One region of the Chryseobacterium turcicum genome, then DNA from elsewhere that is predicted to be linked to it. Evidence: riboswitches for the same ligand, from Rfam matches in the RefSeq annotation. Region 1 holds a riboswitch; the other holds the start of a gene.
The links. A riboswitch is a leader RNA that binds a small molecule or an ion and turns the genes downstream of it on or off. The one in region 1 is predicted to bind thiamine pyrophosphate.

Region 1 (4,389 bases):
TGCTATTCGATTGATTTCAGAATTTAAAGGTGACAGTCTCATTGAAGTAGACGGTAGAAACATTAAAATTCTCAACCACGATAAATTAATGAAACTAGGACACGTAGTTTTATAAAATCAAAATATCTAAGTCGGCGAAAGCCGACTTTTTAACTTTAAACAATCATATATATTATGTCTGTTCATTCCGAAATTAAAAGAGTTACTACTGAAACCTTACGAAAAATGAAATTCGATAAGGAGAAAATAACAATGCTTACCGCTTACGATTTTACAACCGCAAAAATGGTTGACGCCGGTGGTGTAGATACCATTCTTATCGGTGATTCTGCGGCGAATGTAATGGCGGGTTTTGAAACAACACTTCCCATTACGTTAGATCAAATGATTTATCATACTCAAAGTGTGGTAAGAGGAGTAGAGAGAGCATTGGTAATTGCAGATCTTCCTTTCGGAACGTATCAAAGTAACCCTGATATCGCCTTAGAATCTGCTGTTAGAATGATGAAAGAAGGTGGTGCTCACGCAATTAAAATTGAAGGGGGAAAAGAGATTTCAAAATCGATTAAAAAAATCATCAATGCCGGAATTCCTATTATGGGACATTTGGGATTAACGCCGCAGTCTATTTATCAGTTTGGAACCTATAAAGTAAGAGCTAAAGAAGAAGCTGAAGCTGAAAAACTAATCAACGATGCAAAATTGCTTGAAGAATTAGGCTGTTTTGGAGTTGTTCTTGAAAAAATTCCAGCAGATTTAGCTAAAAGAGTAACTGAAAGTATCTCAATTCCAACAATCGGAATCGGAGCAGGGCCTCATTGTGACGGGCAGGTTTTGGTATATCATGATATGGTGGGAATGAATAAAGGTTTCTCTCCAAAATTCTTAAGAAGATACCTCGATTTATACACAGAAATTACAGGAGCCGTTTCTCAATACGTGAAAGACGTGAAAGGTTCTGATTTTCCTAACCAAAATGAAAGCTATTAATGAAAAATAATTTACAAGCAGTACAAGGTGTCATCTCTATTTTAGCAATTATTTGTTTAGCAGTAGGATGGTTTAAACTTTTCCCAGATAATATTAATTATTTTCTATCGGCAAGGTTATTTTATATTTTAATAGGAATAAGCTTTGTTGTTCAGGGAAGAATGTTGACATTGACCAATCCTAAATTTGTTTATCCTATGTATGCAGCAGCTGGTTTGTGTGTTATCGGAGCATTTTTACCCATTGATTCAAGCCTTAACGTAATAAAAACAATCGGCCTTTTAGGAGGAGTGGTGATTTCTTTTATAAGCAGGTCACAGAACCGTTAATTTGAATATGGAAGAACAGATTGTTTTTGAAGACAACCATCTCTTAGTCATCAACAAAAAAGTCGGTCAGCTTGTGCAGGGCGACAAAACAGGTGATGAACCTTTGCTGGATTTAATTAAAAACTTTATAAAAAAAAGAGATAATAAACCCGGAAATGTGTTTTTAGGCTTGGTACATCGTATCGACCGACCAACTTCTGGTTTAGTAATTTATGCTAAAACCTCAAAAGCACTTTCGAGATTGACTCAGATGGTTAAAAACCGAGAAATTGAGAAGACGTATTGGGCAGTTGTAGCGAAAGAAATGATTCCTCAAACTCAAAAATTAGTTCATTATTTGCAGAAGAACGAAAAAAATAATAAAGCGATTGTCTTTACAAAAGTGACTGAAGGTGCAAAAGAGGCAATTCTTACCTACAATGTTATCAAAACTTTAGATAATTATCTTCTTTTGGAAATTGATTTGGAAACCGGAAGACATCATCAAATCAGAGCACAGTTATCAAAAACTGGAATTCCGATTAAAGGTGACTTAAAATACGGTGCACCCCGTTCAAATCCTGATGGAGGTATCAATCTTCATGCAAGAAAACTTCAGTTTATTCATCCGGTTACAAAAGAACCGGTAACGATTGTAGCTCCGGTTCCGCAGAATGATGCGATTTGGAGAGCTTGCGAAGAATAAATATTAAATAAAAATAAGTTATAAAATGGAAATTAGAGACAATCTGATTTCCATTTTTATTTTCTTACAAATGTAAAGTTCAGTTTTACTTTTCCACTTTTTAAGAGCTTTTTCCCGCTTTTCACTCTATCTTTTGGGTTACGCCTCCGCTTCGCTCCGCCGCAACCCAAAAGGATGCCGTTGCAATCGGGGCTAGATTGGAAGTGATTTGTTTAAATATCTGAAAATCAAGTACAAAATTTGTCATTTTATAAGGATTTCAACTCGAATCTTTCCAATATAAAATAAAAAGACATCTGCGTAATCTCTAAAATCAACGAGATAAAAAAAACAATATTTTCAAATATTTAAAACTTCCAGCCTCCATCATCCAACTTCCATCTTTTTCAAAAAATTTTGCACATTTCAAAAAAATAATTACCTTCGCTCCGAACTTTAGGGGTGTCTGTTGACAAAACAGGCTGAGACTTTACCCTTTGAACCTGATTTCTAGATCATACTAGCGTAGGAAAAAGTGAGATGACTTTGCTGTACATTCTATTGTACAATGATGGGCATTCCTAAAGTGTATTTAAAAATTTAGGAATGGAGCTCACAATCAATCACACACTAAGAAATTTTGATGTACTTCCCAAAACGCTGGAAGCACTTATCGCTATGGAATTACCTGAAAAGAAAAAAGGTATTGCCGTAGCGCTCAACAATCGCATAATTCCGCAGTCATTCTGGGCGGAAACTATTCTCAACAACAAAGATTCAATTTTAATTATCACTGCTACACAAGGCGGTTAAAAAATATTTTTATGGCTCATAAAATCACACGTTCGCCGTTTCCGAACTCAAAAAAAGTCTATGTTGAAGGGAAAATTCACCCAATTAATGTAGCGATGCGCGAAATACATTTAAGTCCGACAAAACTTACGAACGGAACTTTAGAACACAATCCACCAGTTACAGTCTACGATACATCAGGACTTTACACCGACGAAAATTCTGAAATCGATATTGAAAAAGGACTTCCAAGAATCAGAGAACAGTGGATTTTGGATAGAAATGATGTAGATGTTTTAGATGGAATTACTTCAGAATACGGAAAAGCTCGTCTTGCCAATTCAAAATTAAATGAACTGCGTTTTTCGTATAATCACCAACCGAAAGTTTCTAAAGAAGGGAAAGAGGTTACGCAATTGTATTATGCCAAACAGGGGATTATCACCGCCGAAATGGAATATATTGCCATTAGAGAAAACCAAAGAATCGAGCAATTAGATACTGTTTCAAAAGACATGGCTTTTCAACATCAGGGAAATAGTTTCGGAGCTAAAACGCCTAAAACTAAAATCACTCCCGAATTTGTAAGAGACGAAATTGCGGCGGGAAGAGCAATTATTCCCAATAATATCAATCACCCCGAAAGCGAACCGATGATTATCGGACGAAATTTTTTAGTTAAAATCAATGCCAATATCGGAAATAGTGCGGTTTCATCGAGCATCGAAGAAGAAGTTGAGAAAGCTGTTTGGGCTTGCAGATGGGGAGCCGACACGATTATGGATTTGTCAACCGGAAAAAACATTCATGAAACCCGTGAATGGATCATCAGAAACAGCCCGGTTCCGATTGGTACAGTCCCCATTTATCAGGCTTTGGAAAAAGTGAAAGGAGTTGCCGAAGATTTAACTTGGGAGATTTTTAAAGATACTTTGATTGAACAGGCAGAACAAGGGGTTTCATATTTCACGATTCACGCCGGAGTTTTGTTGAGGTATATTCATCTAACCGCAAAACGTGTGACGGGAATTGTCTCGAGAGGTGGTTCTATTATGGCAAAATGGTGTCTTTTTCATCATAAAGAAAACTTTTTGTACACTCATTTTGAAGAAATCTGCGAAATTATGAAAAAATATGACGTTGCTTTTTCTTTAGGCGACGGTCTTCGTCCGGGTTCTATTGCTGATGCGAATGATGAAGCTCAGTTTGCAGAATTGGAAACTTTAGGTGAATTGACAAAAATTGCCTGGAAACATAATGTTCAGGTAATGGTAGAAGGTCCTGGTCACGTTCCGATGCATATGATTAAAGAAAACATGGATAAGCAATTGGAAGTGTGTGATGAAGCGCCGTTTTATACTTTAGGTCCTTTAACGACCGATATTGCACCAGGTTACGACCACATTACTTCCGGAATTGGAGCGGCGATGATTGGCTGGTTCGGTTGTGCGATGTTGTGTTATGTGACTCCGAAAGAACATTTAGGGCTTCCCAATAAAGATGATGTAAAAGTTGGAGTGATTACTTATAAATTAGCGGCTCATGCAGCAGATTTGGCGAAAGGCCATCCCGGCTCACAATACAGAGACAACGCTTTGAGTAAGGCAAGATTTG
Region 2 (4,389 bases), 1.5 Mb from region 1:
TTCCGCAGGAATCTCAACACATTGAAAATGAACTAGTTTAGATTTCTACAGAATGACAAACAAGCTGTTAAAAATTAAGTTATTATTAATTACGGACATTCATATTAATATTTTACCTCCGAGATTCTACATTGGAACGATGTAATTTTATATTCTTGCGATGTAACTTTATAATGAAGCGTTGTAACTCTATATTCGAGCATTGCAACTTTACATTCTTGCGTTGTAACTTTACATTCGAGCGTTGCAACTTTACATTCTTGCGTTGCAACTTTACATTCGAGCGTTGCAACTTTACATTCGAGCGTTGCAACTTTACATTCTTGCGTTGTAACTTTACATTCGAGCGTTGCAACTTTATATTCTTCTGATGTAAAATAATATTCAATCATTGAAATCATTGATATTTAAAAGAAATTTTGTTTTTTTTAGACTCTGAGTAAGAACAATAGTACTTCAAAAATTCAAAGTCCTGAAAGGACGTTTTACTAAAGCATTGCGTGAAACCCAATGATAAAAAACACGATATCGTATATAGAAGCACTGAAGGGGCGAAATCAATTATATTACAACAATTTTAGTACATGACATTTTTTTTAACCGCAAAAGTGACAAAAGATTTTATAATGGATAAGTCATCCAAAAGCTAACAAAACAAGTGATAAAGCTTAAAAAACATTTTGTAAACTTTTGAACTTCTCTTTTTTCAATCATTTCTTTTGATGCTTTTGCGGTTAAAAAGAGATTTTAAGTTTTTGCGATGTACTAAAGATGTAGAGTTACATTTTTCGGTCTGAATTCTACATTGGTACACCTGCAAATAATATTCTCGTATCCGGAAGCTATAATTTTAGCGATGTAAATTTATATTCTTTTGATGGTATGATGATAGTCTTCCTTCAATTCTTTTCTAAAATTAGAATGCTGGGTCGCAGTAAAATAATCACAAAAAACTTGGTAAATCGCAGAATCTGTATGAGTTGCTTTAAGTCCCAAATGAAAATACATCTCCAGAATCTGATGCGATAAACTTTCAACTACATCTGAAGAATACTCATGAATTTCAAATTGTTTTTCAGAAATAATAAGTTGAGAATGAGTTAATAAAAATTCGATTTCATCAGCAAACTCAATTACTTTTTCCATCGCTTTCGCTATTCTACTATTAAATAAATTCAAATCAAGATGGGGACGAATGACAATCGCTTCTTCGGCAAAATGAGAAGCCATCCCAAGATAATTAACCAACAGCGTTAAATCTGCAAAAATTCTAAATGGAATTTTATCTAAAACATCATCCGTAAAAAACTCATCATAAATAAAACTGTAGTCTTTAGAAACCTTCACATTTTCAACCTTGAAAGAATACGTTCCGGTTGCTCTCATTCCCATCGATTTCCAGTTCGGAATTATTTCAGCTTGATTTTTAGAAATAACAAATGACCTAATCAATTCAGAACCCGATTCATCCAATAAAGAATTTCCGTTTTCCGTCAGTTTTGCATTCAGCGTAAAATGACTTAAATGCGGGGCACCAGTTGCAAAATGCCAAAGTCCGTTAATCAAAAAAGTTCCGTCGGTTTGTTTTTCTGCAGTTCCACCAATCATTCCGCTTCCTCCGAAACAGGTTTTAGCATCCGCAAAAAGCTCTTTTGCGAGTTTAGGTTTTAAGTTTCTGGAGAAAAAATTGGCTCCCGCACATAAAGTGAACATCCAGCCTAAACTCCCATCTATTTTTGACCAATCAAAAAGAATTTTCAACCCTTGATTTAAACGCAACCCCAATCCGCCATATAGTTTAGGAACCCAAATCTGAAGCAATCTTTTCTGATGAATTTGATTAATAATCTCATGTGGAACTTCAGAGGCTCCATGCATTTTTTCTCTTAATTCTTGAGGTGTAAACATATTTTAAAACTCTTAGAGTTTGTTTAAATTTAAATGAAAATAATTCATCTCGCAGATTTTGCTGATTTAGCAGATTAATTTCTGCTGTTTTTAATCTGCTAAATCTGTACAATCTGCGAGAATTAAAAAAACTGATTGAAAAAAATCAGAAGCCAATCATACAGAATTTAAATTAAGTGAATGTCAGCCTTTAAGCATAACGCTAAAATCAGCAGTCGTTTTGTCATTCCAGAGGAATCTCAACACACTGAAAACAAATCAGTTTAGATTCTGCGAAATGATAAACAAACTTTTAAAAATTAAGTTGTTATTAATTACGGACATTCATAAAATTAATTTTAAGCTCCCCGTTTTCAAGCTTCATCAAGCGACTTGTCACCATCTTTGCTCCTTAAAAAACCACGCTAATAAAATTAAAACTTTGCGTTAAAAAATTAAACATCAACCTGATTAAGTTACAGAAACCAATTTAGATTTAATATTTTTCCGCCATTCCAAATACCCTGAAATAGCAACGATAAATAAGAAAACCGTCAAAGCTGCGTACAAATAAAGACCTTTATGAATCAACAACGGAATTGCAATAATGTTGCTCATATTCAGTAAAATCCAGTTTTCAATTTTTCTTCGAGCCATCAACCACATTCCTGCCCAAGCAAAAGCACTCACTAAGGAATCCAAAATCGGAACATCAGAATCGGTAAAATGGGTAAGAAAAACCCAGAAAAGACTGAAAGTTCCAACCACAATTCCTGCAGTGATTAATTTTTCCTGATTCGTCGTTTCGGAAATAACGGTTTCAGATTTTCTTTTTCCAAACTTCCAATAAAGTAATCCGTAGATACTCATTACCAAATAGTAAAGATTTAAAGTAAATTCTGCATAAAGCTTTGCATAAAACATTACATAAAGCGAAAGTGAAATTCCGGCAATCCCAAAAAGATAATTGTTTGAATTGTTTTTTCGGGCTAATAAAACCTGAAATACTGAGAAGAAGACACCCAACCATTCTTGCCAGGTGGTATGTTGTAAAAAGTCCTGCATCAAATTAACTTATATAAATTAAATGATGAGATGATAAATTATAAAAATCCCTACGTCGGCATTATCCGAATCAGGTGTGGAAAAACTTCCCGGGTATCATCTCAGCCGCAATATGCAGCACCCCATTAATGCCGCAAATGTGAGACTTTTTTTTGGAAAATAAAAATCTTTTGTTTTCAAACTGTAAAAGAGATTTTATATATTGATTTAAACATAATTATTTATTTAACGCAATGAGCGCAAAGATTTTTTTTAAATTGTTTGAGGATATTTTTCCGTCCGCAAAGGCGTTCCACTCAGCGAAAAACGCAATTTACCTTTGCTGAACGAAGTGTCCTTGCGAACGGAAAATGTTTTCATTTTATATAAATTAATCTTGCGAACATTGCGTTTAAAATTCACGCATTCTTTAAAGCCAAATAATTCTATAGTTTCTTTTGCAGTTAAATCACAACCGCTTACAAACGGATATGTTGTATCTTTCACCTTCAAATAAATTTATCGTGAAAAAAACTTTCAAAAGAACGCTCAGAGTTTCAAAATATGTTATTTATAAAGAAACTCTTATTGATTATAAAGAACATTTTTGGTCTTTTTTAGGAGCATTTGTTGGAATTGGAGTGATTGCTTTCCTGCAGTCCCAATATTTATTTAAACAGGAAAATATTTTCTTAATCGGTTCATTCGGAGCCTCTTGTGTTTTGATTTATGGAGCCATTCAAAGTCCGCTCGCTCAGCCGAGAAATTTTGTTGGAGGTCATGTTATTTCTGCATTAATCGGAGTTACTGTTTTTAAAATTGTTCCCGATATTATCTGGATCTCTGCACCTCTTGCCGTTGCTTTTTCTATTGTTGCCATGCAATACACAAAAACTCTTCATCCACCGGGAGGCGCAACAGCTTTAATTGCAGTCAGTTCCACAGGAAAAATTCCTGAATTAGGATATTGGTACGTACTTTCACCTGTTCTGTCGGGTTGTCTTATCTTACTTTTAGTCGCTTTGGTTTTTAACAATATGACTAAAAACAGAAGCTACCCTACTCACAGCAGATTTATAAAATTGCTAAAGAAAAAACACAAACATCATTTGAAAAATTAATTATCATGGAATGTATTGAATGCGGAGAAAAAATTATCGGAAGGTCCGACAAAAAATTCTGTAACGACTCTTGCAGAAATGCTTACAACAATAATCAGAATAAAGATTCGAGCAATCTGATGCGGAATGTAAATAATAAACTCCGTAAAAATTATCGCATTCTGAGTGAAATCAATATCGAAGGAAAAACCAAAATTACAAAGTCAAAATTGGATGGCTTAGGTTTTGATTTTAATTATTTCACCAACATAAAAGTATATAAAAACGGTTCGGAATACATGTTTGTGTACGACCAAGGTTATAAAATACTGGAAGAAGATTACGTTTTAATCGTAAA

Region 2: linked by a shared signal. The riboswitch ahead of pnuC (nicotinamide riboside transporter PnuC) and the one ahead of thiS (sulfur carrier protein ThiS) in region 1 are both predicted to bind thiamine pyrophosphate.

The regions. Positions count from the first base shown of each region.
Region 1 is NZ_JAJNAY010000001.1:451,627-456,015, forward strand. It holds gene LO744_RS02215 (Crp/Fnr family transcriptional regulator) at 1-115, shown strand, start outside; gene panB (3-methyl-2-oxobutanoate hydroxymethyltransferase) at 175-990, shown strand; gene LO744_RS02225 (hypothetical protein) at 990-1,319, shown strand; gene LO744_RS02230 (RluA family pseudouridine synthase) at 1,327-2,004, shown strand; TPP riboswitch at 2,432-2,532, shown strand; gene thiS (sulfur carrier protein ThiS) at 2,590-2,796, shown strand; gene thiC (phosphomethylpyrimidine synthase ThiC) at 2,808-4,389, shown strand, end outside.
Region 2 is NZ_JAJNAY010000001.1:1,936,691-1,941,079, reverse strand. It holds gene LO744_RS08785 (hypothetical protein) at 105-401, opposite strand; gene LO744_RS08780 (acyl-CoA dehydrogenase family protein) at 865-1,908, opposite strand; gene pnuC (nicotinamide riboside transporter PnuC) at 2,359-2,955, opposite strand; TPP riboswitch at 2,983-3,087, opposite strand; gene LO744_RS08770 (hypothetical protein) at 3,205-3,438, opposite strand; gene LO744_RS08765 (HPP family protein) at 3,456-4,052, shown strand; gene LO744_RS08760 (DUF2116 family Zn-ribbon domain-containing protein) at 4,055-4,389, shown strand, end outside.